Linked DNA regions of Funiculus sociatus GB2-C1. The protein of the gene in region 1 interacts with the protein of each later gene in a pairwise test. Links are inferred from orthologs where the notes say so. Each region holds a gene or a part of one and is shown on either strand. Other genes may lie near its edges.

The links.
Region 2: the proteins of NDI42_RS20025 (region 1) and NDI42_RS13585 interact in binary tests that used the Escherichia coli proteins (3 or more experiments, as listed by UniProt). The link is inferred for Funiculus sociatus GB2-C1 from one-to-one orthologs.

What each region holds. Positions count from the first base shown.
Region 1 is NZ_JAMPKJ010000048.1:27,451-42,760, reverse strand. The notes cover bases 4,078-6,846. They hold NDI42_RS20025 (TOBE-like domain-containing protein), read left to right. Parts: upstream 4,078-4,838; coding sequence 4,839-5,855; downstream 5,856-6,846. Other genes in these bases: NDI42_RS20015 (ABC transporter substrate-binding protein), read left to right, coding at 6,841-6,846; NDI42_RS20020 (XisI protein), read right to left, coding at 6,077-6,337; chlP (geranylgeranyl reductase), read right to left, coding at 4,078-4,463. Also shown: NDI42_RS20045 (aminotransferase class V-fold PLP-dependent enzyme), read left to right, coding at 1-779; NDI42_RS20040 (DUF389 domain-containing protein), read left to right, coding at 856-2,142; NDI42_RS20035 (response regulator transcription factor), read left to right, coding at 2,410-3,138; more of chlP, read right to left, coding at 3,243-4,077; more of NDI42_RS20015, read left to right, coding at 6,847-8,472; NDI42_RS20010 (four helix bundle protein), read left to right, coding at 8,643-9,002; NDI42_RS20005 (ABC transporter permease), read left to right, coding at 9,046-10,071; NDI42_RS20000 (tetratricopeptide repeat protein), read right to left, coding at 10,113-11,402; NDI42_RS19995 (esterase-like activity of phytase family protein), read left to right, coding at 11,518-12,699; NDI42_RS19990 (surface-adhesin E family protein), read left to right, coding at 12,838-13,275; NDI42_RS19985 (ADP-ribosylglycohydrolase family protein), read right to left, coding at 13,305-14,216; NDI42_RS19980 (chromophore lyase CpcT/CpeT), read left to right, coding at 14,297-14,887; NDI42_RS19975 (UDP-sulfoquinovose synthase), read left to right, coding at 15,159-15,310. UniProt on the Escherichia coli protein: Part of the ABC transporter complex CysAWTP involved in sulfate/thiosulfate import. Responsible for energy coupling to the transport system.
Region 2 is NZ_JAMPKJ010000025.1:1,338-17,186, forward strand. What follows is about bases 1,477-4,395. They hold NDI42_RS13585 (glutamate-5-semialdehyde dehydrogenase), read left to right. Parts: upstream 1,477-2,241; coding sequence 2,242-3,549; downstream 3,550-4,395. Other genes in these bases: NDI42_RS13580 (diacylglycerol/lipid kinase family protein), read right to left, coding at 1,477-1,887; NDI42_RS13590 (bestrophin family protein), read left to right, coding at 3,735-4,395. Outside these bases: NDI42_RS13575 (metallophosphoesterase), read left to right, coding at 1-775; more of NDI42_RS13580, read right to left, coding at 877-1,476; more of NDI42_RS13590, read left to right, coding at 4,396-4,670; folB (dihydroneopterin aldolase), read left to right, coding at 4,706-5,071; NDI42_RS13600 (patatin-like phospholipase family protein), read left to right, coding at 5,151-6,323; NDI42_RS13605 (EAL domain-containing protein), read right to left, coding at 6,476-9,418; NDI42_RS13610 (hypothetical protein), read right to left, coding at 9,722-10,405; NDI42_RS13615 (alpha-2-macroglobulin family protein), read right to left, coding at 10,563-15,849. UniProt on the Escherichia coli protein: Catalyzes the NADPH-dependent reduction of L-glutamate 5-phosphate into L-glutamate 5-semialdehyde and phosphate. The product spontaneously undergoes cyclization to form 1-pyrroline-5-carboxylate.

The DNA.
Region 1 (15,310 bases):
CAGAACAAGTAATCCAAGCGGTGATGGACAAAGTTCGACCGCAAACCAAGCTAGCACTCTTAGATCATATAACCAGCCAAACCGGGCTAATTTTTCCCATCCAGCAGCTAGTGCGCCAGCTTGCAGTTTGCGGAGTTGATACACTAATAGACGGCGCTCATGCACCGGGGATGGTGCCTCTGAACCTGGAAGAAATTGGGGCGACTTATTACACGGGCAACTGTCATAAATGGCTGTGTGCGCCAAAAGGTGCAGCATTCCTGTACGTGCGACGCGAGAAGCAGGCGGAAATTCGTCCGTTAACAATTAGCCACGGTGCTAACTCTCCCCGTCAAGAGCGATCGCGCTTTCATCTAGAATTCGACTGGACAGGCAGCCACGATCCTACAGCTTACCTGTGTGTACCAGAAGCAATTCAGTTTATGCGATCGCTACTACCGGGCGGATGGCAGGAGTTGATGCAGCGCAACCGCACAATGGTTTTGGCAGCAAGGCAGATGCTTTGTGAGAGGCTTTTAGTATCGCCGCCCTGCCCCGATGAGATGATCGGCTCCCTGGCGGTTGTCCCTTTGCCGGATGATGCGGATGACGTTGGAGAAGAAACAAGATTGCTCCCGCCGCTACAAGATGCCTTGTGGGAGCTTTTTGGGATTGAGGTGCCAATAATATTTTTTCCCGCACGCCCCAAGCAGCTAGTTCGCATCTCCGCTCAAATTTACAACACGCCAGCACAGTATGAATATTTAGCGAATGCGATCGCATCCTTACTCAAACAGTGAAATCTACCTAAACTGTGATGCAGGCTCTAACTCCATTGATATACCCTGATAGCGATCGCAGTTTAGGCAGGGAGATATGCGGCAATTACTGGTGCAGGTGTCGCGCGGAAGCGGGCAAGAAGTTATCGACATCGCTAAGAGTTGTGATGGAGCAAACCTTGCCCTCCTAGAAGCCACTGGGAGTGAAGGGCTGTTAGATCTAGCGATCGTTAATGTTCCTAATGGGAAAGTTGAGCAGCTGTTGTCAAAACTGGAAAAGCTGCCAAATGCCCACATCACGCTAATTCCCCGTGGGGTCATTACCTTACAGCCACCGCCTTCTGAGGCACCACAGCAGGTTAAAGATGTCGGCAATCGCGCTCCCGTAGAAGTGTTTCTCGGAGGTTTGCAAAGCGTCGGTTCCTGGCGAGGATTTTTGGGGTATGCAGCAGCAGCAGGCTTTGTCGTCTGGATTGGCTTATTTACCAATACGACCTATTTGCTAGTTGCTGCCATGTTAATTGCGCCGTTTGCGGGGCCAGCAATGAACGTAGCGATCGCTACAGCACGCGGTGATAGAACATTGCTCAAACGTAGCCTCTTAAGATATGTTGCAGCGCTGGCGGTAACAATCACCGTAACTGGCGTGCTTAGCCTGCTACTAAGGCAGGAAGCCGCCACAGAACAAATGATTAGCACCAGTAATCTTTCCACAGTTGCAGTGATGCTGCCCCTAGTTGCAGGTGCGGCTGGAGCCTTGAACCTGGTGCAATCTGAGCGGAGTAGTTTGGTATCGGGGGCAGCGGTGGGAACCCTGGTGGCGGCTTCACTGGCACCACCTGCGGGATTAATTGGGATGGCGATCGCCATTGGTCAATGGGATCTGGCGCTTAACGGCTTCTTTGTGTTGTTGCTGCAATTGGTGGGGATTAACTTTTCAGGAGCGATCGTCTTCCGCCTCTACGGACTCTCCCCTCGCGGCGCTCGTTACGACCGAGGTAAAAATTGGGTTTTTCCCTCTGGTCTTACAGCTACAATTTTGGCTTTAGCGGGTTTGCTGACTTGGCAGTTCTCGAATCCCCCGCAATTGCAGCGTTCCAGCCGCGCCCAACGTGCTGTTGGCGAGATTCAGAAGGTGCTGAATGGAAGTGATTTAGCCGACCTGGTGGAGGCGAATGTCCGTTTCACCCGTGCCGATATTAAAGGTCAAAACACTATGCTCGGCACCATCTACGTTCAACGTCGCGAAGGCATTACGGTGCCTACCGAAGAGATTCGCACCCAGATCGAACGCAAGATCCAAAGCCACTTACTCGAACAAGGGTTCAATGCTACGCCGTTGATTGATGTCAGCGTTCTGGAAGCGCCAACCAGTAATTTATAAAATCTTGTCAATATCAGCAGAATGCCCCTGCTGTTGCCCAATATATTTTTTCCTCAACCAGTCTTTTCGATGGTGTGGGGAAAATATTAAGTTGTATTACCGTCAGAGAACGGTTATTACTTAACCTGTATAGCGATTTTTTGAATAATACAAGACTATCTTTAGGAAGAATTTATAATCTTGCGTATAATCTGTACAGGAATCTTTGTATTTCTATGAAGGTTCTTATTGAAAGTTAAAAAAAACTGTAGCTATAAATTTCTAGTGATGCCCCGGATACTCGTCATCGACGACGACGCTGCGATCGCAGAATTAGTCTCAATCAATCTGGAAATGGCTGGATACGATGTCAGCCAAGCACCAGACGGCATAAAAGGTCAGGCTTTGGCTATGCAACTGCAACCAGACCTGATCATGCTCGACTTGATGCTGCCCAAGGTAGACGGCTTTACCGTCTGCCAGCGCTTGCGGCGGGATGAGCGTACTGCCGATATTCCGGTGCTAATGTTGACAGCACTGGGTCAGACTCAAAATAAAGTAGAAGGCTTTAATGCTGGTGCCGATGATTACCTGACCAAGCCGTTTGAAGTGGAAGAAATGCTGGCACGAGTGCGGGCGTTGTTGCGACGTACAGACCGCATCCCTCAAGCAGCCAAACACTCGGAAATCCTCAGCTATGGGCCGATAACGTTAGTACCAGAAAGATTTGAGGCTATCTGGTTCAGCGGAACGGTTAAGCTAACTCATCTGGAGTTTGAACTACTGCATTGCTTACTCCAAAGGCACGGTCAAACTGTCTCTCCCAGTGAAATTCTGCGGGAAGTCTGGGGCTATGACCCGGATGATGACATAGAAACCATTCGGGTGCATATCCGGCACTTGAGAACGAAGCTAGAGCCAGATCCGCGTCACCCACGTTATATCAAAACTGTGTACGGTGCAGGCTATTGCCTGGAGTTGCCAAACGCTGAACAAATGACCGCAGACGCGGTTTAAAAGGCAAAAGGGCAAAAGAAAGATTCTTTTGCCCTTTTGCTGTCTTACCCCAAAATTTGAGGAAGCGAATCTATGCCGTTTCTTGGAGGCGCTTTTTGCTTTTTTTAAGGAGCTAAAGCACTACCCCGAAGCAAACTACCAATGGTTTTGGCCGTAATCTTCATTTGAATCAAGGGATTTGCTGGGACAACCGTTTTGTAGAGATAGCTGTCAAATGTCAGCTTCTGCACGTCTTTGTCAGCGCACATCTCTACAAAGGCTTCACGGGTAGCATCGGAACGATAGAAGACGGTTTGCAGGATATCCAGCACCTTGTAGGTGAGTCCGTACTTCTTATCCCAACGCTTCAGGTACACCTTGAGGTCGGCTTCAGTAGGAATGCGCTGACCACCGTTGGAAAATTCCACAATGGTTTCAGCACACATCCGCGCCGACTTAGCGGCAAAGTAAATACCTTCACCAGAAGACTTGGTGACAGTTCCGGCAGCATCTCCTACTAGGGCGACTCTACCGACGACGCGGCGGGGTCTGGGATGCTCTGGAATCGGGTGAGCTTCTACTTTAATAATCTCACCGCCTGCAAGCTTACGGGCAGCACGGGCGCGGATGCCTGCTTGCAGATTTTTGATGTCGGCTTTGTTCACCTTCATGGTGCCAGTACCGACAGCTACGTGGTCGTATTTGGGGAATACCCAGGCGTAGAAGTCAGTAGAGACATCGTTACCGACATACATTTCTGCCAGGTCGTTGTAGTAAGCCATTTTGTCATCTGGCAGGCGAATTCGCTCTTGGAAAGCGATCGCATAATTGTAATCCCCGGCATCAATTGCCTTAGCAACGCGGGAATTTGCACCATCTGCCCCAATTACCAAATCGACTTTTAGGGTCTTCATTACTCCTTCAGCGCTACCATCCGAATGATCGGCGTAGTGCAAGGTGTAAGGATCAGTATTGTTTGTGGGTATATCCAGTTTATAAACGGTGCCGTTGATTAAATTAGCACCCAACTTGGCAGCGCGATCGCGCAAGAAGCCATCCAGCACCTCGCGACGGCACATACCGATATATTCATCTTCTTTTTGGATATTGATATCAACTTCAACATTGGAAGGTGAGATCATCTTCATTTTTCTCACCCGCCGATCGATAATCTCTGGCGGCAGATCAAACTCACTCACCATGCACAGCGGAATTGCCCCGCCACAAGGCTTGGCGTTGTCTAGCTTGCGCTCAAACAAGTAAGTCTCGATTCCGGCTTTTGCCAAGGTTTCGGCAGCAGATGAACCCGCAGGTCCCGATCCTACAACAGCAACCCGTAGTGTCAAAGGTCTTCTCCCAATTTCTTACGGCTACAAGGTGAGATGTTATCACGGACTTTCTATTTAGCTGAAGCCTAGCCCTCTGGATCTTACTGAATTGCAACAGAGCTTAACACATCTACAAATGGGACTGGGGATTGGGGATTGGGAATTGGGGATTGGGAATTGGGGATTGGGAATTGGGAATTGGAGATTGGGAAGAATCTTACCCAGCCTCTAGCCCAAAGTCCCTAGTCCCCAATTCCCAATCCTCTCTATGTGTGATATAACAAAATACGGTAAGATCATCGGGAAACCGGAGATTATTTAATTCTGATGTTTTGCGGGTTGATTACCACCCAGGATAAATTCAGGAAAGTTCTTGTCTAGGGGTTGAAAGCAGTGGGCATAGTTGTTGAAAACGTATCTAAACAGTTTGGCAGTTTCAAAGCTGTTGACCAGGTAAGCTTAGAAATTAAAACTGGCTCTCTGGTGGCGCTATTGGGGCCTTCGGGTTCGGGAAAATCCACGCTACTGAGGCTAATAGCTGGTCTAGAGACACCAGACAGTGGCAAAATCTGGATCACTGGCAAAGATGCCACAAATCAGAGCGTCCAAGATAGAAATATTGGGTTTGTGTTTCAGCACTATGCCCTGTTTAAGCACCTGAGTGTCCGCAACAATATCGCCTTTGGCATGGAAATTCAAAAAGTTCCCAAGGCAAAAATCAAGGCGCGGGTGGAAGAATTGCTAGAGTTAATTCAATTGAAAGGACTAGGCGATCGCTATCCTTCCCAACTCTCCGGAGGTCAGCGGCAAAGAGTTGCCCTAGCGCGAAGTCTAGCAGTTCAACCGAAAGTATTGCTGCTGGATGAACCCTTTGGGGCATTAGATGCTAAAGTTCGCAAAGACCTACGAGCTTGGTTGCGGCGGCTGCACGACGAAGTACACGTTACAACGGTTTTCGTTACCCACGACCAGGAAGAAGCGATGGAAGTTGCTGATGAAATCGTGGTGACGAACAAAGGCAAAATTGAGCAGGTGGGAACGCCAGCCGAAATTTACGACCACCCAGCCACGCCTTTTGTGATGAGCTTTATTGGCCCGGTAAACGTCTTACCCAGTAGTTCACACATTTTCCAGGGTAACGGGTTTGATTCCAGCCAACCGGAGATATTTTTGCGTCCCCATGATGTGGTAATTCAAACTGAGCCAAACGGAACTACTGTATCTGCCAGAGTCAATCGTCTGATTCATCTAGGTTGGGAAATTCAGGCAGAATTAATCTTAGATGATGGTCAGGTAGTGACAGCGAACATTTCCCGCGAAAAGTTTGACCAATTGAAACTTAATACACAACAACAAGTATTTGTCAAGCCAAAAGACGCAAAATCTTTCCCGCTGTACTATTCGATTTGATTTGCTGATTATTGAGAAGTTTAAGGCGTAGGCGCGATCGCTAGGGCATTGTTAACTTTCCATGCGTTGCTTAAAATCACCCTATCAGCTAAAAGGTAGGGTGGGCATTGCCTACCTTACCTGACGAAGCTAATAATTGCGAAAACTTTATGCGATCGCAATCAGACCAAAAATCCAAACTAAGCACTTGCAAATTCTGTCAACGGTCGCTTACTGGGATGCTAAAATCCCAAAACGATATCCTCATGGGGTACCTCAGCTTCTAACAGTTCGTTGAGAATTCCCTGCTTCGTCCAGTCCTCCTCAACCCAAATCTTTCCATCTCGAATTCGCAGGTAAACCATTACCGATTGAACCCTATGTTTGCCATCCCAGCCAAGGTGGAACCAAAAATAGTGGTCTCGAATCTTATCAAATGCCAAGCATTCTTCTATCCCATCTTGAGGAGTGTTAGATCCCCACTCATAGTATTGGGTTAATATTTTTTGAATTTAATTGCGATAATGCTTTAGTTTGTCCATCGAACAATTATCTCCTTTTCAATATCTGCAACCATAATAAAATCGCTTATAAACTTGACATATGCGATCGCTCTTTACTTCGGTTTTGTTGTAAACACGCGCCAGATGATGAAGCTAGTAAAGACTATATAGCCGAATACAGTTAGCCAGTCCTGCCAGTTGCTGGGGATAGTCATAAATGTGTCGTCCATAGACAATCCTCGAAAATTGCTTTAACTCTCGGCTAGATTAGCAAAATGTTGGAGCTAGCAGAGAGGTGGCGCTTTACTTGCCAAACACCAGACGGCTATTATAGCTGCTGTTTCAGGAGTATTTCGAGACTAGAGTCGGCAACTGGGAGGCGAAAAAGTACGTTAAGTGCGATCGCAGTATCCCAATTAGAAAAATCGGCGTTGGACGGATTTATAATTCAATGCACGGAAAGTTGATAACGACTCGCGAGTTAATCCTTAACTAAGACATAGATGTTCATCAGACAGTGGCGACGCGCAGGACAATTTTTTTGTTTGTTCTCCCTTTGTTTATTTCTAGCAGTCAGCTGCGGTAGAAGACCGAGTGCTGATACTGCTGTGTCTCCTTCTCCTGTTGCTGGTGGAGGTCGTATTACCATTGGCACCACCCAGAAGCCACGGACGATGGACCCAGCGGATAACTACGAGCTGGCAGCAAGCTACTTGCACTATAATTTGGGCGATCGCTTGTATACCTACGAACCGGGAACCGCCAACCTCAAACCCCAGTTAGCGACAGCATTACCTAAAGTCAGTCCAGATGGGTTAACTTATACCATCCCCGTGCGTCAAGGTGTTGTATTTCACGATGGCACCCCCTTCAACGCCGAAGCAATGGCATTTTCTCTGCGACGCTTCATCGAAAACAAAGGTAAACCGTCATTCCTATTAGGCGATATTGTGGACTCGGTGCAGGCAAGCGGCGAGTATGAATTAAGCATCAAATTGAAAAAGCCTTTTGCAGCCTTTCCCTCCCTGCTTGCCTTTAACGGTGCTAGTGCCGTTTCCCCGAAAGTCTATGAAATTGGCGCAGGAAAATTCAAACCAAACGAATTTGTAGGCACTGGCCCTTACAAATTGGTGCAGTTTAGCAGCGAGTCGCAACGGTTGGATGTATTTGATAAATACTGGGGAGAAAAACCTGTAAATAAGGGAATTGATGTACAGGTGCTGACCAATTCAGCTAACTTGTATAACACATTTCGTACTGGCGGCGTTGATGTTGCTTACCTATCTCTCGATCCAGATCAGATTGCCAGCTTGAAAGATGGCGGGACAAAAGGTAGTTGGCAGGTTAACGAGTCTCAGGGAAGTGCGGCTAGTTACATGGTGCTGAATACGAAAGCTAAGCCCCTGGATAACCCAATAGTACGGCAAGCGATCGCATCGATGGTAAATCGACCCCTGGTAAATGAGCGATCGCTGAAAAATCAAGCCGAACCACTTTATAGTATGGTGCCGACAACCTTTGATGTCTACAAGCCAGTATTCAAAGATCAGTATGGCGATGGCAACACCGAAAAAGCAAAACAACTGTTGCAGGAAGCCGGATACTCTCCCACCAATCCCCTAAAGTTAGAGGTTTGGTATCCATCTACTTCACCCACTCGCCGACTCGCGGCGGGTACACTCCAAGCATTAGCGACTCAACAGTTCGGTGGGACGCTGCAATTTGAAGTGAAAACTGAGGATTCTGCCAGCTTTTTTAAGAACGTGTCGCAGGGAATTTATCAGACAGTCTTACTGGACTGGTATCCGGACTTTCTCGATCCTGACAACTACGTGCAGCCGTTTTTGGATTGTACCAAAGGTTCAGCTGCAACCGGGTGTGAAGAAGGAGCCAGCCAAACTCAGGGGTCTTTTTACTATAGCGATCGCATGAACCAGCTAATTGCACAGCAGCGAAAAGAACAAAATCCCGAAGCCAGAAAGAAAGTCTTCGCAGAAATTCAAGACTTACTCGCCAAAGATGTTCCCTACGTCCCCTTGTGGCAAAGTAAAGATTACGCCTTTGCCCAAAAAGGTGTCAACGGTCTTCGCATCAACCCGACTCAAGATTTTGCTTTTTGGACGATCAAAAAGTAAATAGGGAATGGGGAATGGGGAATGGGGAATGGGGAATGGGGAATGGGGAATTGGAAGATTCTTTTGTTAGTCTTTCTTTTCCCCAATTATCCAATTATCTATTCCCAATTCCAGACTTTCAGGAGTAATGTCTAATTACGCCTATCAGCTTAGTAGTTAATGGGGTAAGCATGGGAAGACCAGATTTTGAGGATTTGGATGTTTACAAGTTAGCTGAGAGTTTAGCAAATCAAATTTGGCATATTGTTAAGCAATGGGACGATTTTGCTAAACAGACACTTGGTAAACAAATTGTTCGTGCCGCAGATAGCGTCTGTGCCAATATTTCTGAAGGAAGAGGTCGGTACAATTTCCAAGACAATCGGCGTTTTATAAAGATTGCTAGAGGATCTTTATACGAAACAATAAGTTTGTTGAGATTAGCATACGCTCGACAGCTCTTGACACATGAACAAGTAACCAAACTCAAACCAATCATTGATGAACTGCCACCCAAGCTAAATGCCTACTTAAAATCTCGTGGCAATTAGTAATCCCCATTCCCCATTCCCCATTCCCCATTCCCCATTTCAAATGTCACGTTCTAAAGCCCTACAATATTACATTTTCGCCCGTGTCCTTCTAGCACCTTTAATGCTGTGGACAATTGTCACCATCGTATTTTTGCTCCTCCGGGCGACACCAGGAGATCCAGTCGATGCGGTTTTAGGCGGTCGCGCCCCAGAAGATGTCAAGGTAAGGTATCGTCAAGAGTTGGGGCTATCTGACCCGCTGTGGGTGCAATACATTCGCTATTTAGGAGATTTACTGCATCTAGATTTGGGTAAATCTATCACCAGTCGCGGACTAGAGGTGTGGGACGTAATTGGGCAATACTTCCCGGCGACGGTGGAATTAGCGGTGTTTAGTATGGCGATCGCATTTATTGTTGGCGTTGGTGTTGGTATCCTTTCCGCCTCCCGTCCCGGAACCGCTTTAGACGCTGGTGGGCGTTTATTTGGCATCATCAGCTACTCGCTGCCTTTATTTTGGGTGGGGATGATCCTACAGCTGATTTTCTCAGTACAGTTGGGTTGGTTTCCCCTCGGATCGCGCTTTCCCCTAACATTACAGGCTCCTCCCAGCATCACAGGTCTTTACACCATTGACAGCCTCTTAAGCGGTAACTTCAGCCAATTTTTCATCGCTTTACATCATCTTGCCCTCCCTAGCCTGACACTAGGAATCCTCCTCAGCGGGATTTTTGAGCGGATTGTGCGAGTAAATTTGAAGCAAACTTTGAAAGCAGATTACGTAGAAGCCGCAAGAGCCAGAGGCATTCCCGAAAGGCGGATTCTCTTTGCCCACGCCTTGAAAAATGCCATGATTCCCGTGATTACCGTCCTGGGGTTAACTCTTGCTGCTTTGCTAGGCGGTGCCGTTTTAACAGAAGTTACCTTCTCTTGGCCCGGATTAGGTAATCGTTTGTATGAGGCAATTTCTTTACGAGATTACCCCACAGTTCAAGGCATCATGATATTTTTTGCCTCAATTGTGGTATTTGCCAGCATTTTGATTGACATCATTAATGCCTATATCGATCCTCGGATTCGTTATTAAGCGATCGCGCTTTCTCTTACGTCTGGGCAGGCGCTATTCTGCTAATCTTGCTTAGTCACTCGTTCAATCTGAGTAACAAAATAATTTTCTTGATATTTCAAAGACTTGGCTAATTCCAGCCCCTGTTGAAATGCTGTCTTGGCTTGCTCCATGTCCCCACGTTCCAAATAAATTTGTCCCATTTGGTCGTAGGTATTCATCAAGTTGTAGTAATTGTACGACTGCTGATCTACTTTCAATAAAACTTGATAAACCTGCAAAGCAAATTCCGGCTTTTTATAATTTCGGTAGAGATCGCCTAGTTTTTTCAAGGCTTCGCTGGCAGAGGCAAACTGTTGCAAAGTCCATGCTAGATTATAGGCTTCCTGATAGTTTTGGCTTGCCGCGTCTGGGTTTGGTGGGTTGAGGGCTTGATAGTCGTCGGCGATCGCTATCTTAATCGCTGGTATTTGATTTGCAGCTTGCGGATCGCTGAGGTAGTTTTGCAAAAGCTGTTGCTTAAACTTGAGAGAATTTTCCGGTTGCTTTACCTTATCGTAAATATACGCCAGTTGTTGTAGATAAACGACTTCGCTAACGCGATCGCCTTTTTGACTCGCCAAAACCAGCAACTCCTCATAAGCTGCCGCCGCTTTGGGATAATCAAACCAACTCATGTGCCCTTGGGCAATTGTCTTCAGCGTTGCTTCTTCTGTCGCAATATCTTGGCGCTGACGAGCATCAGCTAAAATTAGTTGATAAATCTCCACAGCTTCCCCAGGTAAGCGAATTTGCTGGTAAGCTTGACCCAAAGCTTGCAAAAGCTCCGCATTTTCTGGTGTGACATCAGTTACGGTAGCAGGAACATCTGCTGTTCCCAAAGGACGCTTCTCGTTTTTACGGATCGGCTTTCCTAACGCCTCAGCCCGAATCGTTTGCAGACGCTGGGTGATGATTTGCAAATCAGCTTTTTGATTATTCGTCCAGGCAATATCGCCAATCCGTCCCAATGCTTGCACCTCTTCGACGGTACCAAGCGATCGCCGCAAGCGCAGTTCCCGATACCAAATTTCAAAAGCTGCTGGTGCATTGCCTGCTTTTAGCTGTTCAGTTGCCTGGGTGTTTAAATCATCCAAAGCCTCTCTCAATAGGCGGATTTCTTGGGGGGTGGCGGGACGCTCTACTGGTGGAGAAGGCAACAGGGGATCGGGTGTCGTTATTTCCAGGGGGTTGATTTTGGGTTTATCATCATCAGCTGCCCAACCGACAGAACCCGAACACAGCAGGAACAAAGCGGTAATTCCTAAAAAGAGTGCTTTTGAGGGACGCTGCTTATACCACACCTGAGCCATCAACTTCTGCATATTAGATACAAGATAATATTTGATACTTTATACTTCATAGTTTTTCGACTGTTACAGTAAAACCAGAGTTTCCAGATGAACAGTCAAGTTTAGGAGGGAGTCGGTGAACCGGAGCAAATTTAGGTTGCTACCAAGGCTTTTGGGCATAGCGATCGCATTCTTAATTTTTCTCACTTCCTGTGGCATCCAGCCAGGGGTGGCACGAGATCGGGTGTTTCTCGATCTATCCCTAGATTTTTTGGGAGAGTACCAGCTGCCCAAGATGAAATTTAAGGATACACCCGTTGGGGGCTTATCAGGGCTGACCTACGACCGACAGCAAAACCGTTTCTATGCCATTTCCGATGACCGCGGCACGTTTGCTCCCGCCCGATTCTACACGCTGAAGCTAATTTTAAATGATGATAGCGATCGCCAGATCAGCCTTCAGAAAGTAGAAGTTGAAGACGTTACCTTTCTTACCGACGAGCAAGGAAAAACTTATCCTAAAGGCACCCTGGATACTGAAGGAATTGCCATTACTCCCCAAAAATCCGTATTTATCGCTAGCGAAGGCATTCCCCCTAATGGCGTTTCCCCCGTTGTAGGCGAATTTGACTTAGAAACCGGACGGCTACGGCAAACTTTGCCTATCCCAGAGCGTTATCTTGTTGATGCTACAAAATCAAATAAAGACGCAACAACTGGCACTCAAAATAACTTAGGATTTGAATCACTCACCCTTAGTCCCTTCGGTACTATTCCCGCTAAAGGAGAAGCAATTCGCTTATTTACAGCTACAGAGTCATCTTTGATGCAGGATAAAGAACCAGCTAATTCTAACCAGGGAGCCAAATGTCGTTTACTGCACTATTTAATCACCGATGGGCCTCCGCTGGTAATTGCCGAACATTTATATCAAATGGAACCTCCTCCCAGTGCGGCATTAAAAGATGGCTTGGCGGAGTTATTAGCTGTGGATACGGGTGGGCATTTTCTCAGTTTAGAACGTTCTTTGAGTTTATTAGGTTTCAGCGTGCGGATTTATCAAGCAGCAACTGGCGGAGCTACTGATATTTCTCGTGTTCCCAGCCTCAAGGGTGAGGTTAGTGGAATTAACCCAGTCAAGAAAAAGTTACTGTTGAACTTGGATGAATTGGGTGTTGCTTTAGCAAACTTTGAAGGGATGACTTTTGGCCCTCGTTTACCTGATGGCAGCCAAAGTTTACTTCTGGTTAGCGATGATAATTTCCAACCTGAGCAAGTAACTAAGTTTTTTTTGTTTCGTCTTAAAAATGGGCGTTGAAAAATAAAAGGTGCTTCCCCCAACTCACCTGAAAAAGGGGTCAGTTAAAGGAAAAAGAAATAATTATTAATTCGTTTCTTTTTCCTTTTCAACCAAATCAAGCATTTCCGATAGATTAGGAATAATTTTTGTAAGCCAATGAATAAGCTGCTAAAACTTCAACTGTCGCGCATAGCTCTAGTATCCGGGATAAGCTTCATCGCCATCAATGGTAGTTTGAGCGCGATCGCATCTTGGATGGAAGTCAGCAAAGCACCCGACAACGCCCCCATATATATCGACCCGGAGCGCATAGTTAGGAAGGGGGATATTGTAGAATTCTGGCGGCGTAACCTCTTTACAAATCCTCAACCTGACGGCGCTTTTGGAGTAGATAATTATCATTCTATAAACTGTAAAAAAGGCTTATTCCGCTGGCGGCGGTCGATTCGTTTCGATCCAAATGGTCGCATCGTTTCTGAAAACGATATAGGCAAAGAAGACAAATTGCTAGAAATGCAAATTCAACCCGGAAGTATCATGGAGGACTTCTATAAATCTGTATGTCCACCACTACAAGAACAAGTAAAAAATTAAAAAGACAGATTCTTTTTAATTTTGCACTTTTAATGACTTTCGTCTGCCAAAACCCTTAAAAAATCATCAGGAAAAGGCTCCCGCGACTCAATCCAGTCGGCGGGTATTCCTCGTTGGCGTGCGGAGAGGGCGACGATACCGCCCACAATGGCGCAATTTGTATCCATATCTCCTAAACCGCTCAGGGTCGCCCAGAAAGCTTCCTGGTAATCTTCCAGATGATGGGCAGCACACCAGAGGGCAAAAGGTATTGTATCTTGAGCGGAAATTTTGTATCCCGAACCCAGTTGTTGTGCTACCACCGATGGAGATGTGGTGTAAATCGCTGCTGCTTGCTTAATGCCGCTACGAGTTTCGCTTTCAGGAACGTTTTCGGCAACAAGTCCTAGAAATTGTACAGGCTGCATAGACTCACCTGCACTCACCTGAAAGGCAAGTGCAGCCGCAACAGCGACAGCAACAGCCCCAGCAATGCCCTCTGGATGAGCGTGCGTTGGTTGCGCCGAGAGCATCGCATTTTCGCGCACCGCGGCTAAATCGTCAGCAAAGTAAGCGCCCAAAGGTGCTACTCTCATCGCCGCACCATTGCCATACGAACCGCTTCCCCCGAACATCTGTAAAGCCTCAACTCGCCAGTCTGCTCCCCATTGAAGCCTGGTTAACAGCTGCTGCGCCCCAGCACCGTAGCCACGCGAAGGGTTGTACCGTTCGGCAAACGATTGGGCTAGGACATCGGGATCGATCCGCCCGTAACGCCACAACGTCTCAACAATAGAGAGTGCCATCTCGGTATCGTCAGTGTAGCGCCAGAGCCTAGGGGGAACCTGACGCTGTTGTATTCGCTCGTTCAGCTGTTCTCCAACCCCAAAAAACCTTTGCCCAAGTGCGTCTCCGACTGAAAGCCCACTCAAAGACAACTGCATTCGTTCTAGAGAATTCATAGTTCGCAAACCTTCAATAGAGGTGATCGCTCGTTTTAAAATAAGGGGATCGCTACTAAATATCTGCCTTTTTATAAACAATGACCCATTCTACTGATATTGCCACCTTAGCTCGCTTGATGGCAGCCGACTTCAGCAATCAAGCACAAGCTTTTGAGAATCCGCCCTTTTTTGCCCATATTCGCGTCTGTATGCGCCCTTTGCCTCTAGAACTGCTCTCAGGCGTGAGTTTAATTGTCGAACAAGCTTATGACTATATGATTAATGACCCGTATCGGCTGCGGGTTTTAAAGTTGATTGCAGTAGGCGATCGCATCGAAATCGAAAACTACACCGTTAAGCCAGAAGAACAGTTCTACGGTGCTTCCCGCGATTTAAACCGCCTGCAAACCCTGAAAGCAGAAAATCTGGAGAAATTACCCGGTTGCAACATGATAGTTGAGTGGACGGGCAGCAGCTTCAAAGGTCACGTCGAACCCGGTAAAGCTTGCATCGTGGTTCGCAAAGGTCAAAACACCTATCTTGACAGCACCTTCGAGATTGACGACACCAAATTTATCAGCCTTGACCGGGGACGCGACCCCCAAACCGATGAGCATATTTGGGGTTCAGTCGCAGGCCCGTTTCACTTCGTCCGTTGGGCAAGTTTCGCCGATGAAGTCAAGGTTTGAAGGGTTACAAAGTTGGAGATTCCAACCTTCAATCCATGCAGCAAGTGGAAATACTCCAACTAAATCCCATTGTCGCCATTACAGGGACTAACCTTTCTGCCCAAAGAATGATGACGAAGGCAGAAGGATAGAGGAGAAAGAATCCAGCTACTACAAACTTAGGTATGGTGTACTACGCGATCGCTCGAAAGTAATTCACTTCGATGGTCTAGAGTGGCCCCAAACCTGGTAAATTTACCGAGTATTGGCAAGCGAGATTTAATGAACCAGTATGAAAGTCTTGGTTATTGGCGGTGACGGCTATTGCGGTTGGGGAACCGCACTCTATCTTTCCAATCGTGGTTACGAAGTCGGGATTCTGGATAGCCTAGTGCGGCGGCATTGGGATGCACAACTGGGCGCAGATACCCTGACCCCAATTGC
Region 2 (15,849 bases), on another replicon or contig:
ACTGGAAAAGCGTCGGGATGACCTAGAGCGGCAAAAGCGGCAAATTATTGAAACTTCATCTGAACTTGACTCTAACCAACCTGACGATGCGGAACAGCTTGATGACAATCGTACCAAGTTAGAGCAAATCGACGAGCTTCTGCTCGACATTGAGAAACAACTAGCAGCCGACGAAACAACTGTCATCGACCTGGAACAACTAAACTGGCTTCGACAAAAGCTAATTGAATCTTGGAATACAGCCCAGGTGCGCGGACGTGTGATTTATTTTCACCATCCTCCCTATGTCACGGAAGCGACAAAGTGGCACCAAGCACAAACTTTAGCGATTCGCAACCGACTCCGCCAGGTGCTGGATGCGGTGGCTAATGCTGTAGGCAAGCAGGCGGCGGGGCGTCCGTTGGTCGATCTAATTCTCAGTGGCCATGCTCACTGCTTGGAATATATCCGTACTGGCGATACTGGACACGCAGATTCCAACCTGAACTGGATCGTGTGTGGTGGCAGTGGTTACAGTCTCCGCCGCCAACGCTCCGAAGGGCCGGAATTGACAGAAACTTTTCGGAATAGTCAGAGCGATCGCACCCGCTTGGTAGCGAAATCATTGCTTTTTGTGGGGCGCAATGGTCAAGGTTTCTACAAGCGACGACCGTACTCGTTTTTGCGGATCGATGTCCAAGACGGTCGCCCGCCTAAGTTCAAAATTCGACCGTTTATCGCTGAGCAATTTAGAAAACAGTGGAACAATAGCGAACTTGAACCGTTTGCAATTTAACTTTTGGCTTTGATCTCAGATAGCGGTTTGCAATTGGGTGTAGTACATTCTGACTTCTCCCCACCTCCTCTGTGTTACCCGCATCTGACACACTTGGTTGATTAAGTTTCCAACCCATCAGTAGCGGCTACTGGCAAGGCTACCGGAGGATTTGGGTCGTCTTTTCGCTTGTAGCTAGGCGTATCTGCTGCTGGCACAATAACTTTAAGCGCGTGCTTGATGCTTTTGAGGGTGACGGGCAATTCTCCCAACGGATGACCGTCGATGTGGACTGGTAACTTCGCCTTTGATGTTAGTCTTACCTCTGCAACTTGGTAAGTTTCGATTTTAGAACTCCGACGATATTGTCCCTTGCTAATCGACCAGAAGTGACGAATCAGTTCCCATTTACTAAAGTCGCGGAAGACGCTCACCGTCAGCAGACCATCATCCATAATGGCATCTGGAGCTACAGTAAAACCAGTACCGTAATAAGGGCCGTTGGCGATCGCTACCAGCAAAGCTTCTATCCGAAACTTACTTCGGTTGCGCCCTAGTCGCCGCAGCAAAAATCGCCGCCGAGAGGCAGGTTGAAGGATAGCCTCAGATATTGGACGGTCAAACTGGATATTTAGCCGTTGCGGTTTATAGCCAATTGCCAGTTGAGCAGCTTGGAGCATCCGACCCCAACGCCCACCTTTGATTTCTTCACCTAATGGAAACAGGGCTGCATCCAGTCCCACACCAGCCGCCTCAAAGAAGTAATTTTCATTGTTGGCTTGACCTACATCAATGCTTTTAATTTCACCGTGCGCCAACACAGCGCAAGCTTCAGCGACATCGGTTGGCAGGTTGAGGCTGCGGGCGATATTGTTATAGGTGCCTATGGGGATAATGCCGAGCGGAATTGGTGCGTGGATTAAGCCTTTGGCAACTTCGCTTACAGTTCCATCGCCACCACCGACAACAACCATGTCGTAGCCTTCTTCTACTGCTCGTTGTGCAATCAAGGAAGGTGACTCTGAAGCAGTAGTAAATGCGAGGTCAGCTCGAATATCTTGGGCTTCCATCCCCGCGATGATTTCGGGCAGCTTCATCGGGTTGGGCTGAGTATCGCCCGAAATCGGGTTCATGATCAGGCGAGCGCGCTTCATGTAAAGGTTGTTGCAGAGTGGGGAACTATTAGACTCGTAGAGCTGCTAGTTTTAGGTTCACCTTAGCACACACAACTAGCGGTTTTGGGTAGAATACCAAAGTTGCTAGACTAAAGCGCGATTGACTTAAGAAAGCCAAACTTTCAATAAGATTGATTTTGCACAATTATTTTGTACTGTGGCAGTGGCCACAATTCACCCTGTAGTAAAATTAAACTTTTATATCTCTGCAATTATCAACATCTAAAGGTGCCGTCAGGCAAGATGTAAGTAAAGGCATACAGAGATTTTTGACTAGACTTTGGCTTGCACGGCGGTACTCGATTCAATACTATGACTGCTTCCCAGATTGCTTCTTCATCCATAATTGACGACATTGCTCGACTCACCCGCGAAGCCGCACGTCAGCTGGCGGTTCTCTCAACTGATGCTAAAAATCAAGCAATCGTGGCGATCGCGATCGCGCTTGAAGCCGCAACATCTGAAATTTTGGCGGCTAACGCGGCTGATTGCAAGGCGGCGGAGGCGGAGGGAATTCCTAAACCGCTTTATGCTCGGTTAAAGTTGGATGAGACAAAATTGCAGGGCGCGATCGCGGGTGTGCGAGATGTGGGACGCTTGAGCGATCCTGTCGGCGCAGTCCAAATTCATCGGGAACTAGATACAGGTTTAATTCTCAAGCGCATAACTTGTCCTCTAGGTGTTCTAGGAGTGATTTTTGAAGCACGTCCGGATGCGGTAATGCAAATTTCTACTCTGGCGATTAAATCCGGCAATGGTGTCATTCTCAAAGGCGGACAGGAAGCAGTGCGTTCTTGCGAAGCTTTAGTAAAAGCAATTCGTCAAGGATTAACCCAAACTGGTATTAATCCAGATGTTGTGCAGTTGCTAACTACCAGAGAAGAAACGCTGGAATTGCTGAAGTTAGATCAGTATGTGGATTTAATTATTCCTAGAGGTTCTAACTCATTTGTCCGATTTGTGCAGAATAACACTCGGATTCCGGTCTTGGGTCATGCAGAAGGAATTTGTCATGTATATGTGGATGAAGCTGCTGATATTGAGAAAGCTGTAGCCATTACCGTAGATGCCAAAACCCACTATCCAGCCGCTTGCAATGCTTTAGAAACTCTGCTGGTGCATAACGCGATCGCTTCCGAATTTTTGCCGAAAGTTGCTAAATCTTTGCAAGAAAAAAATGTGGAATTGCGGGGAGATGAGAAAACCTGCCAAATTCTAGACATTGCAGCTGCTACAGAAGCAGACTGGGTGACAGAATACAGCGATTTAATTCTCTCTATTAAAGTTGTGCATTCCCTGGAGGACGCGATTAACCACATCAATACTTATGGCTCAAAGCATACAGATGCTATTGTGACCGAAAGTTCCGAAGCTGCTGCAACATTTCTTGCTCAAGTTGATGCTGCTGGTGTCTTCCACAACTGTTCCACTCGCTTTTCTGATGGCTTCCGCTACGGATTTGGCGCAGAAGTGGGAATTAGCACTCAAAAAATGCCGCCTCGTGGGCCAGTGGGTTTAGAAGGATTGGTGACATACAAATATCAAATTGTAGGTGATGGGCATATTGCCGCCTCCTACAGCGGTGCAGATGCCAAACCTTTTATCCATCGCGATTTGTAATCTCTCGTTCCCAAGCGGAGCCTGGGAATGCCAATCAGCCGACTTTCTACTAAGAAATTCGTATAGCCCTACGTTATAAGCTTGCGATTAAACTAGGACAATTTCGGAACCAGAGGGAGAGCCTTTACGAGTGTATTCCCTGGTTCTAGCCGGGGAGCGAAAGAATGGCTAAGGGCTAATAATTAATGATTAATGACGAATTAAACTGGTTTGCAATGGCTTTACAATTGCGGGGGTCAGTGGCTCCCATCATTTTTCCTCGTGTTTTGTTGTGCGGAGGATTTGGCTTTTTAATCTCTCTATTCTATTATTGGGGGTTACCAGTATCAGAGAATAGTTTGGCTAGCTTAGTTACTAATGTTGTCTACAACTTGGTATTAGGTTTATTATTAGTTTTTCGGACAAACACGGCTTACGATAGGTTCTGGGAAGGTAGGAAATCATGGGGTATTTTAGTTGTGAATGTCCGCAACTTAGCGCGTCAGATTCGGGTAGCGATCGCTACTACAGAACTGATAGATAAAGACAACAAAGATTCAACGCTGCGCCTATTGGGTGCTTTTGCGATCGCTACTAAATTACAGTTGCGCCAAGAACCGATAAGCGAGTTGGAAGATATAATTACCCCATCCCAATCGCTCAAGCTCAAAAGTGTGAAAAATCCCCCATTAGAAGTTGCTCTTTGGATTGGCGATTACCTACAACAGCAGTATAACCGAAATTTATTAAGTAGCAATCAGTTGATTGCTATGAACGAATTGCTAGATAAAATGGTAGAAGCTTTAACTGGCTGCGAACGCATTGTAAAAACGCCAATTCCTTTAGCTTATTCTATCTACCTCAAGCGATTATTGCTAATATATTGCTTTTTGTTACCTTTTCAATTAGTTGCAAAATCGGGATGGTGGACAGGTATAATCGTTATTTTACTAAGCTTTGTTTTGTTTGGAATCGAACAAATCGGCAATGAGATAGAGAATCCTTTCGGACATGATACTAATGATTTGCCATTAGATGAGATTTGTAGCTCAATGATTCAGAATATTGAGGATTTAATTATAGATAAACCTCAGGAGGCAGAAGTCTTAAGTGCAAATGTATCTGTACAGGATATAGCATAAATTTTGGCTTCTGAAAAATTAAACTCAAAATTGCAATGGATAACATTCAGATAACAGGGATTCGCTGCTACGGCTACACAGGCTATTTACCAGAGGAACAGGTACTGGGACAATGGTTTGAAGTGGACGTGACTTTATGGCTGGATTTGGCACCAGCGGGAAAAAGCGATGCTATAGAAGACACTCTGGATTATCGCACAGTGATTTCAACAGTAAAGAATCTGGTGAAAACGTCTAAATTTGCCTTGGTGGAACGATTAATCAGCGCGATCGCATCGAACATCTTAGAATTAGAGCAAGTGACACAAGTTCAAATTAGACTCAGCAAACCCGCCGCACCAATTCCAGACTTTGGCGGCAAAATCACCCTTGAAGTGACAAGAACGAAGCAAGAAGTCTAATAGCTAATGGTTTATTGTTGATGATTATTAGCTATTAGCAACCTGACCGACAATAAAATTATACATAGGGACAAAAAACGTGACTTTTCGGATTTTAAGCTTTGACGGTGGCGGTATTCGAGGCGTAATTGCTGCAACGATGCTGGCAACAATCGAAAAAATGATCGGCCAACCTTTAAATCAGTATTTTAACTTAATTGCTGGAACCTCCACGGGAGCAGTTTTGGCGGCGGGGATTGCCACAGGTCTTCAACCTTCCCAGATGGTGGAACTATACCAAAGAAAAGGTTCTAGAATTTTCCCTTATAGAAGCATTTGGTCGCCGCAACGGGCGGGATTAGTTCTTCAGTATGGAATTTCTGCTCCTAAGTATTCAGATAACGGTTTAATTTCCGTTCTCAAAGAAGAATTCAAATACACAAAACTGTCAGATATCACTTCAACAAATCTGCTGGTTACTGCCTACGATACAATTGGCCGGGAACCGCTGATTTTTAAAAGCTGGCGCAAAATTTTTGGCGATCTTCCTGTGTGGGAAGCGTGTGTTTGTTCTGCATCTGCGCCTACCTTTTTTCCTGCACACAAATTGGATCGGAAAGAAGAAGGCAAAGCTCAAGGTGGAGAGATAAACACTATAACGCTGAGTCCAGAGGCAGCGGACGACAATGGTGATTACAATCAAATGCTCATTGAGATCATCGGTGGTACGGGAAGGGGTCAAACTCGTACTATCATCGGGTACAGAGGGGCAATTCATCAGGCGATAGTGGATGAACCTTGGGCAGTGGTGCCTGACAATACTTCTATATACCGAGTGGCAAAGGTATATTCAGTTATTGACGGCGGTGTAGGCGCAAATAATCCGACAGCTTGCGCGATCGCTGAAGCATTGCGACTTGGCTATGAACCCAATGATCTTTCTGTCCTCTCAGTGGGTACAGGAAGTCTTACCCGTGAAATTCCCCTAGAATCTGCTCAACAATGGGGTGCAACACAATGGGCGTTACCAATTCTTGATGTAATTTTTGATGCCTCATCTGACATTAATAATTACATCGCTAAGCAGATTATTCAGGATAATCGTTACTTGCGTTTGCAATTTAGATTAGATAGCAAATTGACCGGAAAACGCTTGAGTGACGATATAGATGATGCTAGTCCGGTGAATATTGCAAATCTGGTTGAAGCTGCAAGGGTTTACATCAGTCAACGACCAGTGCAAGAAGCGTTAATGAATTTATTGAAATATTGAGTTGATATTTCTCGTTCCTAGTCAGAGGCTGGGAATGAGAAACACAGGGCTTTCCCTTGTGAGTGAGCTACACAGATATCCGACAACTCCAAGAAGTCGGGTATCTCTCCACATAGCCTGTACTTCATCAGACTGCAAGCCGCTGTATCAACTTAATAATTATTATCCAAATTTGAGGCAATGAATAAACCAGCCGCATTGCTATCAAGTGGCTTAGAGAAAAAGTATCCTTGCCCGAATTCGCAGTTTAGCGATCGCAATTTCTCCAGCTGATCCGCCGTTTCTATCCCTTCTGCGATCGCATCCAGTCCCAGATTGTGAGCCAGGGTAAGAATTGTTTTTACAATTTCGGAATCTTCCCCTTCTCCCCGCATACCCTTAACAAAGGAACGGTCAATTTTTAGAGTATTGAGGGGGAAACGGTGCAGGTAGCTTAAAGAAGAATATCCTGTGCCAAAATCATCAATACTTAACCGAATTCCAGAGTTACTTAGTTGCTGAAGCATCGCGGTAGCAGCGGCGGCATTTTCCATCACCACAGTTTCAGTAATCTCCAGTTTCAGACAATGGGCTGGTAACTCGGTTTCCTCAAGAATTTGCTTAATTTGTTCAGTTAAATCGGGTTGGGAAAACTGTTTGCCGGATAAATTGACGCTCATGGTTAACGGCGCTAAGTCAGGAAATTCTAGTTGCCAGAGGTGCATCTGACGACAAGCTTCCCGCAAAATCCAGATTCCCATAGGCACAATTAAACCAGTTTCTTCAGCGACGGGGATAAATTCAATTGGAGAAACTAAGCCGCGCATCGGGTGAGACAACCGCACCAATGCCTCAAAGCCAGCAAGTTTGCCAGTGGCTAAGGAGACAATTGGCTGGTAGTGCAGCAAGAGTTTTGATTTCTGAGCTTGGTTTTTTGAATTTTGAGTTAATGGAGTATTAATTGAGAATTCAGAATTTTCTGGAAGGGCGCGTCTGAGGTCATTTTCTAAATGCAAGCGAGCCACAGCATGGGCGTGCATGGCGGTGGTAAACACCTCGTAGCGGGCTTTGCCGAGAGCTTTGGCGCGATACAAGGCGATATCAGCGTCGCGCAGAATGTCTCCGGGATAGGGACATACATTCTGGATGCCGGATGAGCCATCGCTCATCTGGCCGCCACTCAGAGTAATGCCAATGCTGGCGGTAACAACTACCTCATGCCTATCGAGATTAAAAGGTGTCCGCAGTTCCTCTTGGATGCGTTGGGCGATCGCAATCGGAAAGCTGAGATCGCAAACATCCTCCAACAAGAGGACAAATTCATCGCCCCCAAGCCGCGCCACCGTATCGCCTTCCCGCAGGCAAATTTGCAGACGATTTGCGATCGCAATTAGCAGAGAATCGCCTGTAACATGACCCAGGCTGTCATTGACCACTTTAAACCGATCCAGATCCAGAAATAAAACTGCAAACTGATACTCTGGCTGTCTTCTAGATCGCGCGATCGCTTGTCCCAGCCGATCCATAAACAATGCTCGATTTGGCAAACCAGTCAGCGGATCGTGAAACGCATCATAAATCAACTGTTCCTCAGCCACCTTCCGGTCTGTAATATCAGTCTGCGATCCAGCCATCCGATACCCTTTCCCATCGGCATCTCGAATAGCTAGCCCCCGACAGAGCATCCAGCGGTAGTTTCCATCTTTATGCAACATCCGATACTCTTTCTCGAAGTGCTGAGTCAGCCCTTCCAGATGCGCGTCCAGTGTTGCTTTGACTCGATAAAAGTCTTCCGGATGCACCCGGTTAAACCACTCTTGGGGACTGTCGCTAATTTCGTCTTCTTGGCAACCCAACATGGATTTCCAGCGGGGTGAAAAATAGACTGTTTCTGTTTTCAGGTTCCAGTCCCACAGTCCCTCATTGCTGCCACGAACCGCCAGCGCATAGCGCTCCTCACTTTCCCGCAGCGCCTCTTCTGCTTGCTGGCGCTCCTGAGCTGCCGCCAAAACATTCGCAACAGCTTGCAAGAAATGTACGTCATCTTCAGTAAACTTTCGGTGAGTCGTCGTGTGAACGCTCAACACCCCAAAAGGTTCGCCTTGACCATGAATAATCACACTCATGCCGCTGATGACCCGGTGGTTGTGCAGCAATGGTGTTCCAGAAAAGCGCGTTTCGATGCGGAGGTCTTCGACAATGACTGGCTTCCCTGTCAGCAGCGTATATCCTGCCTGGGAACGGTCGTGAGCGCCTACTTTTGCAGACCCGACAAACCCTTCCTGCCAACCGACACCCGCTCTGAGAAAGAAAGCATTACCTCCCGCCATCAGTTCCAAAACCATGCAATACTTCACTTCCAAGGTTTGGGCAACAATGGTGATGGCTTCATCCATCAGCTTGTCAAGACTCGTGCCAGAAAGCGCCCGTTGACCGAGTTGCGCTATCACTGCTGAGGCACACGCATGGGATCTTAGTTCTTCTTCAGCGGCTTTGCGTTCAGTGATATCGCGTTGCACCGCCAGCATATGGGTGAACCAACCGCTACTATCTGCCAGTGGCACGATATTCAGCTCTACCCAAAATTGCGAACCGTCTTTGTGGTAATTGATTAACTCGGCTCTGACTGACTCCCAGCGCGAAATAGCCTGACGTATTTTGTCTAGTTGCGATCGCTCGGTCTTTGGCCCTTGCAAAAACCGGGGAGTCCTGCCAACAACCTCTTCCAGGCTATAACCTGTCATCCTGGTAAAGGCTTCATTGACATAGACAATCTTAGGGCCAAGCGGCTCCTCCATCGGTTCGGCTTTGGTAATTACAATCCCATCATTAGCGTTGACCACCACTGACTCTAGTAGGCGCAGGCGCTCCTCAGAAAGCGTGAAGAAACGTCCTAATTTTTCTACTTCTTGGTGTGGCGGGGCATAGGTCAAACGGGCCAAATCGCGGCGTAATTCTTGTTGGGCAACGATCTGACGTGCTAAACTTTGCAGTGCCTCTGCCTGTTTTGGGCTGAACTGGCGCGGCACTAGGCTCATATTGGCATCAATGATACGAGGTTGGGGATTTGTCTCTAGTTTAACTTTTTGATTACTAGCTAGTTGTGGTTTTATCATTTATAAATACTCATTTAAGCATGGGTATATATAGGCTGCAAAACCGTTTTATAACTAATATTTTACTATTTTTATTAATTTTTAATATTCTTGTTATTTCTTAACTATTCTCAATCTTTTACAGGATTGATATGTTGTTTGTATGAAGCTACGATTGCTCGTGTGAAGGCAAGGCAAAATATCAAAGTTATTATTATTATCATATTTTGCAGGCAAAATAATATCTAGGCTGTTTCTGGAAGTGAAGAAGGCAAAACTAAGCATTTTTACCTTCTTCCTTGTGGCTGATTTATTTTCTTTCGGCTACGATTCTATGGGAAAAAACAGCCTACTTTTGGAGGAGTATTTCCAGGCAATTCCTTCTGGATCTCGGCTCTTGCTCCAATCTGAAAAGTATGGCTCACTTCTGCGTTTGTAAACAGTGCTGGAATGAACATCAAGCCGCCTTGCCAGTTCGGATTGGATGATACCTTTAGAGCTTGTTGGTTTTTCAGTCGCTTGTTTGTCTTGTAAGCGCGTGCTTGGCTGCTCATCTAGTGAGGTTGTTTCGTCTTCTGAGGCATCATCATCGCTATCATCATCTAGACTGTACTCTTCGCTATCGTCAAATATGGTGCCTAGAGTGCTAGCGGTAACAAAGTAATAAACTGTGCCTTGGTCTTGATAGTCAAGGGCGCGAGCGCCGAATTCCTGAGATTTTGTCTCTAAGTACCGTTGCGCTGCTGATGCAGGCAGATTTGCTTTCATTGCCAAGTCAAGTGCGGTAACGCGCCCTTGGGTTTCTTGGATCAGCTGATGAAAAAAAGGATTTACTTGCTGACTCCACTTTTGCCATTGATAGTTTTGCCAAAGCCTCAAAATAATTCCCAGCAACAGCAGTGCTAACAGCACAGGCCATGCTACAAACAGAAAGGCAATTCCAAAGGCAATAGGCAAAAGGACAACCAGACAACCACCTGCACTACTATTTACGGGTTTTCCAGCCATGTTGCTTATTGAATATACTTAGGTCTTGATATCGCAATAATTGCCGTTGTGGCAAATAATCATAATATTTGCACGGCTATGGGCGATCGCAACCAAACCAAAAGGCAAAAGGCAAAAATAGGCAAAAGCAACGTCTCTACACGTTGCTTTTGCGTTGTTACTTCGGTTGGGACACCTTCAATGTAGAAGAAGCAGTGCGTCCAAACTCTTCGGGAGCATATTGCAGATGAACTTCTGCACCGGGCCAGAGGAACGTGCCTGGGGTGACGGAACGGACGAGGTAGTGCAGGCTGTAAACTCCAGGTTCAAGGCGATCGCTATAAGCGACAATGCGATCGCTATAAATTGTCTTGAAGCCAAAGTTATCGGACTGTGATCGCACGTTGACACCGCTAGTCTGGAAACTGGCATCCACCGCCTCAAACCCCGCCGGGAGATGATCGGTAATCACAACCCGATCCACAGGACGATCGGCGATAATCTCCAAACCAATATCAAACACCTGTCCCGCTTCCACAGTCAACGGCTCATCCTCAGCATAAAGACCTTGTTTTTGCAAGATTTTTTCTTGGCTAACCCGACGAATTTCCCGCACCACTCGCAAACCATTGAATCTCCCCGGCTGATTTCCCTGTAGGCGATAGCGATAAGCAACAAGGTAGTGTAGCGTACCCTGACCAGATTTTTGCAGAATCAGGTCGTGGCGCGATCGCGGTAACTGTGCCATTGGCACTTTAATATCCTGGCTGGGGTTGGTGTAACCTTTAAACTGAGCTGAACCTAAATTTTGCGAAGCTAGTTTCACAGTGGCGGCAAAATTAGGCGGTGTTGGCTGGAGTTGAGTGTATTCCACCAAAGCTGTCAATGCTTGGGCGTTATCATAAGTATTCGGCCAAGTGCCATCGCGCCGCAGTCCCAGAAGACTTTGCACTAGGCGATCCAAAGTTTCAAGCTTACTCTTTTGAGAAATAGCAAGACGTAAAGCTTCAGCTTGTGCAGTTGTTGGCGAACTTAGCCACGATAAGCCTTGGGGAAGATTTATTGTAGCTGTACGACCTGTTTGATAGATATTCTCCTGCAATTGATTCCATAGAGTTTGCGATTCTTCTTGCCACTCTGGAAACCCAGATAAGTAACGCGCCAGTTTAATCTGAGTAACTAAATCAAATTGACTGCGTTGTGCATAGATATCTGCTAAAAAGTCATTGCGTTTTTCTCCCAGTTCTGATAATGCTATCAGGGCTTTTAGTCGCAACTGATTTTTGCATTCTTGAGAACACAAATCATTTTGACCGGGAGCTGCTAGGATTTTCTTTAAGTAGGATTTCAGCCGAGACATCATTCGAGAATCTACTGTCAATCCTGCTTGAGAGGCTTTAGCCAAAGCTTGTGCGGCGTAGGGAGTCACAAAAGGATCTGATTTCTCTTGTCCGGGGAAAGCAGCAAAACCACCATCAGCCTGCTGGAGTTTTTGCAACTTTAAAATAGCTGTAGCTGCTTGCTGGCTGGGGTTAAATTGTTTGAAATTCCCATATTTTTCAGAAAGAGATTGTAAGCTGGATGCGATCGCTAACTGACTCGCCGCAGGTTCCAAGAAAGGTAATTGTTCATCCTGCAAAACTTGTTTCGCTGGTGCGGTAATTTCCGGTATCAGCGTACTAGCTAGGGAAATCTCCAAACCTCCCGCATCAGGAACAACATTTTTATCAACATTCACAGGAATCTTCACCTCTCCCCCCCTTTTTGAAGGGGGGTTAGGGGGGATCGTTCCCGACTCTACAACCTGTTCAGTAATTTCTAACGGCTTCACCTGCAAAGGCACTTCAAAAGCATCAGATATACCGTTCAACTGCGTGGTAAACTTCACCTGAGATTCGCCTGCACTACCTGCAACTATAGGAAAGCGATAGGCGCGAGTTCCAGATTCTGCTTTGGTTTGTATCCCGCGATGATTGTCTGCAAACTGTAAGGAACCGCCGACAACACCGTTAATCGCCAAATTTCCTGTTTGTTGGGTGTTGTTAGTGACAGATAAACCAACTTCCAAGCGATCGCCTGGACGCGCAAACTGCGGCAATATAGGATTAGACAGCAACGGTTTAGTTGTGATAAACGTCGTCTCAGCGTTCCCAAAGCGCAAATTTCCATCAGTAGCAACAGCCATGACCCGCCAAGTCGTCAAGTCATCTGGTAACTTAAAAGTCACGCTAGCTCGTCCACTTTCATCTGTGACGACGCTATTGTAGTAAGCTAAAGCTTGGAAATCCTTGCGGATGCGCGTACTTGCTGCGCCTGCTGATTGTCCCCCGCCATAACCCCAGCCTTTGGGTTTAGCTAATTGATTGGGTTGGACTACTACATTCTGACGATTATCGCTGAAGCGAGTAGAAATAGACTGCTCTGCATAAACAGTTTTTACCAAATCCGGCGGATGGTATCCACTCAATTGCAACACCGCCTCATTCACCGCCATTACAGTAAATTGTCCTTTTACTGGGTTTCCGGTAGCATCCTTCAATTCTAGTTGTACTGTTTGTTCTGCACCGGGTTGTAAAGATGGTGCATTCACCGTCTCGACAATTTTTAAATACTTGTCGTCCAAGTTGGTTTTGAAAGGTGCAAAACCAATTCGCATCAAGTTTTTCAGATTTCCCAAATCCACCTGGTTTATATTAGCGCCTTGTCGAACCAAGACAGCCTCTACTGCTGCATTTGGCAGCATTTCTGGTGTCACTTGGAATTTAATTTGCGGCGCACCACCTTTAACTTTGGTAATTGTTTTATAAAGAGGTTTGTCGCGGACAACTGCAAAGTATAATTCTGCTTCCGGATAGGGAGACTGGATTAAAGCTGTAGCAATTTCACCGGGTTTGTAGGTGTCTTTGTCGAGTTTTACTTCTACGCGATCGCTTTCTCTTTCTCCCCAGTTTACCGCGTTGTCGCCAGTTGCCCAAATCTGTAAATCTGTGGCGGTTACTTCGTCTTTAGAATCAGCAAAGTTGGCGCGAATCCGATAAGAACCGGATTCTGTCGGAGTCAGCGAGACAGATTGAGGACTATTTCCCGATTTTACCTCTACTTCTCCTACCGTCTTATATTCAACCTGATTTTTAGCAGTATTGCTGCCTTCCACTACTCGCGTGACACTGCTGTACTTTATTTGTTGCAGTTGGACGCGCACCCGTTGACCTGCGATCGCTTTTCCGGTAGCATCGGTGACGATAACCTGGACGGGGAAAGGTTGAAGAGCATCAGCAACGAAATTGCTGGAAAGTCCGATTAAGCGAGCGCTCGGCAATACCGTAAACGTTTTAGAATCAGAGACAGACAGATTAGAAACATCCGCAACTTGCACATCCACCCGATAAATCATCGGGTAAGGCAAATCCTTAGCAATTTTGACAATTTGACTACTCTTCCCGCCACCATCTAACACCTGATTTGATTGCAGCACATCGCTGGCGACAGTAGGACTTTCCTCCGGCCAAAACCACTGTCGCCCGAAAGAGAATTGCTCCCACCCTTTCGGTTTAAAATCAGCTTGCGACCTAGTGACATAATATTGAGCTTTCCCTCCTTCCACAGGCGAACCAAACAGATAATTACTAGCAGCTTTCGCTTCAACTTGTTGCTCACCTATAGCAAATTCTTTGTCTAAATTTAACTCAACCTTAAAATTGGGTGGTTTGAATTCAGCAACCCGAAAGTCGCCAGAAATTTCCCTACTATTTTTACCTTTAGCTTGAATGGAATAATAGCCGAGAGGCTGATTATTTCGCAAGGGCAATTCCAGGGAAAACGTGCCAAATTCATTTGTGCTTTGAGTGCCTAAATCTGTCTTTTGACCATCTGGATTTAATACCGTTACTTTATAACTAGCATTTTTGTCCTGCTTGATACTGCCATTTTCTAAATAGTAAGCAAAACCAGTAAATGCCGCCTTTTCCCCAGGTTTATAAAGCTGTCTATCTGAGAAAATTACCCCCCGCGATTGTGGCTTACCATCATCCCAGCCAGAATCAATACCATAGCCATAAGCACCGCTATATTCCTCTGTCCGGGTAAATGCCCAATCTTGATTTTCACGAGCAATTACTAACAATTTCGGTTCTTTCTCAAAGCCAGTATTTCCACCCAAGCACTGCTGCAAATTCTGACGATTTAACAACAGCGTACCATTTTGATCAGTTTCGCCAGTTGCACAAGGCGTAGGTTGAGGACGAGATTTTGCTTCCAACTTTGATTCATAAATCTCAAGGCGTGCAGCTACTACAGGAGAACCATCAGAAAGATGATGCACTCTGACGAAACCTGACTCTGGAAACCACTGTGTAAATACACCCAAATTAGTTAATTGCACCATTCCATAATTCGTCGATTCGCGCCATTGCTGCTTATTATTTTCTAAGTAGCGATTAGTTCGCGCCTGAACGCCATAAGCTAACATTCCCGTAGCGTTACCCAATTTTTCTCGCAAAGGAACAGTAACATCAATAGACTGATTTTTCTTACCCGATACCTTGAAGCTTTGCCAAGAATTGGGATTAGGCAATAAATCGTTTCCCTCTCCTCTCGGATAAGCAGAATCGCTATAAACTAAATCTGTTGGTTGAACTACTCGATAAGCTGCTTTATACTTCGATTCCGGCAAATTTGTTGTAGAAATATTCAGTTGTAAATCTTTACCTGCGGGAAAAATATTCAAGCTGGAAGGCACCCAAATATCCCCAGCTACATCGCCTGTTTCATATTTCAGGGCCACTGGTTTATCCAAAGTTTGCCCAAACTTATCTTTGATGGCACCAATGGTAATTGTATAATTTGTAGCAGGTTCCAAAGCCCAAGGATTGAGGCTAACCAAATTATCCCCATCCGCCGCTTGAATCAGTTTAGGAGCTTGTTTTGGTGCAGGATTTATGGTAATGTTCTCTATAGCTGAATCTGCAACAATGCCGTTATTAAATTGCAGTTGTGGGCTACCTTTCACAAACCGCCCGTAGGTTCCGCCTGCATCCGACTGTCCGTAATATTGGATTTTTTCAAATTTCAGCGGCGAGTAGGTTGCTACTTTACTGACAATTGGCATTGCAGTAAGCAAATTACCACGCGCCGGACGCAAACCGGGAGAAAACTGTAAGCGGTAACGAGTTGCCTTTAAGAGAGTTTGTTGCGGTACTAAAGTATACGTCCAGGTGCGATTTGAAGGGTCAAATTTATCCTGCGGCTGCTCATTATCCGCTGGAGTTGCATCTTTTTCCAAGTCAACTTTGAGCCGCACGCCCTTATTCTTACCTTCTGGAATTAGCTGCGAATGTTCTTGTATTGAAGCAATATCCAATTCCACATTTGAGTTAAATTTCAGGGTTGGCTTTAAATCAATAGCTTGCTCATCGGGATTTTCACTATTAGTGTTAGGTAAATTAGTTAGTTTAATCGTTTCAGTA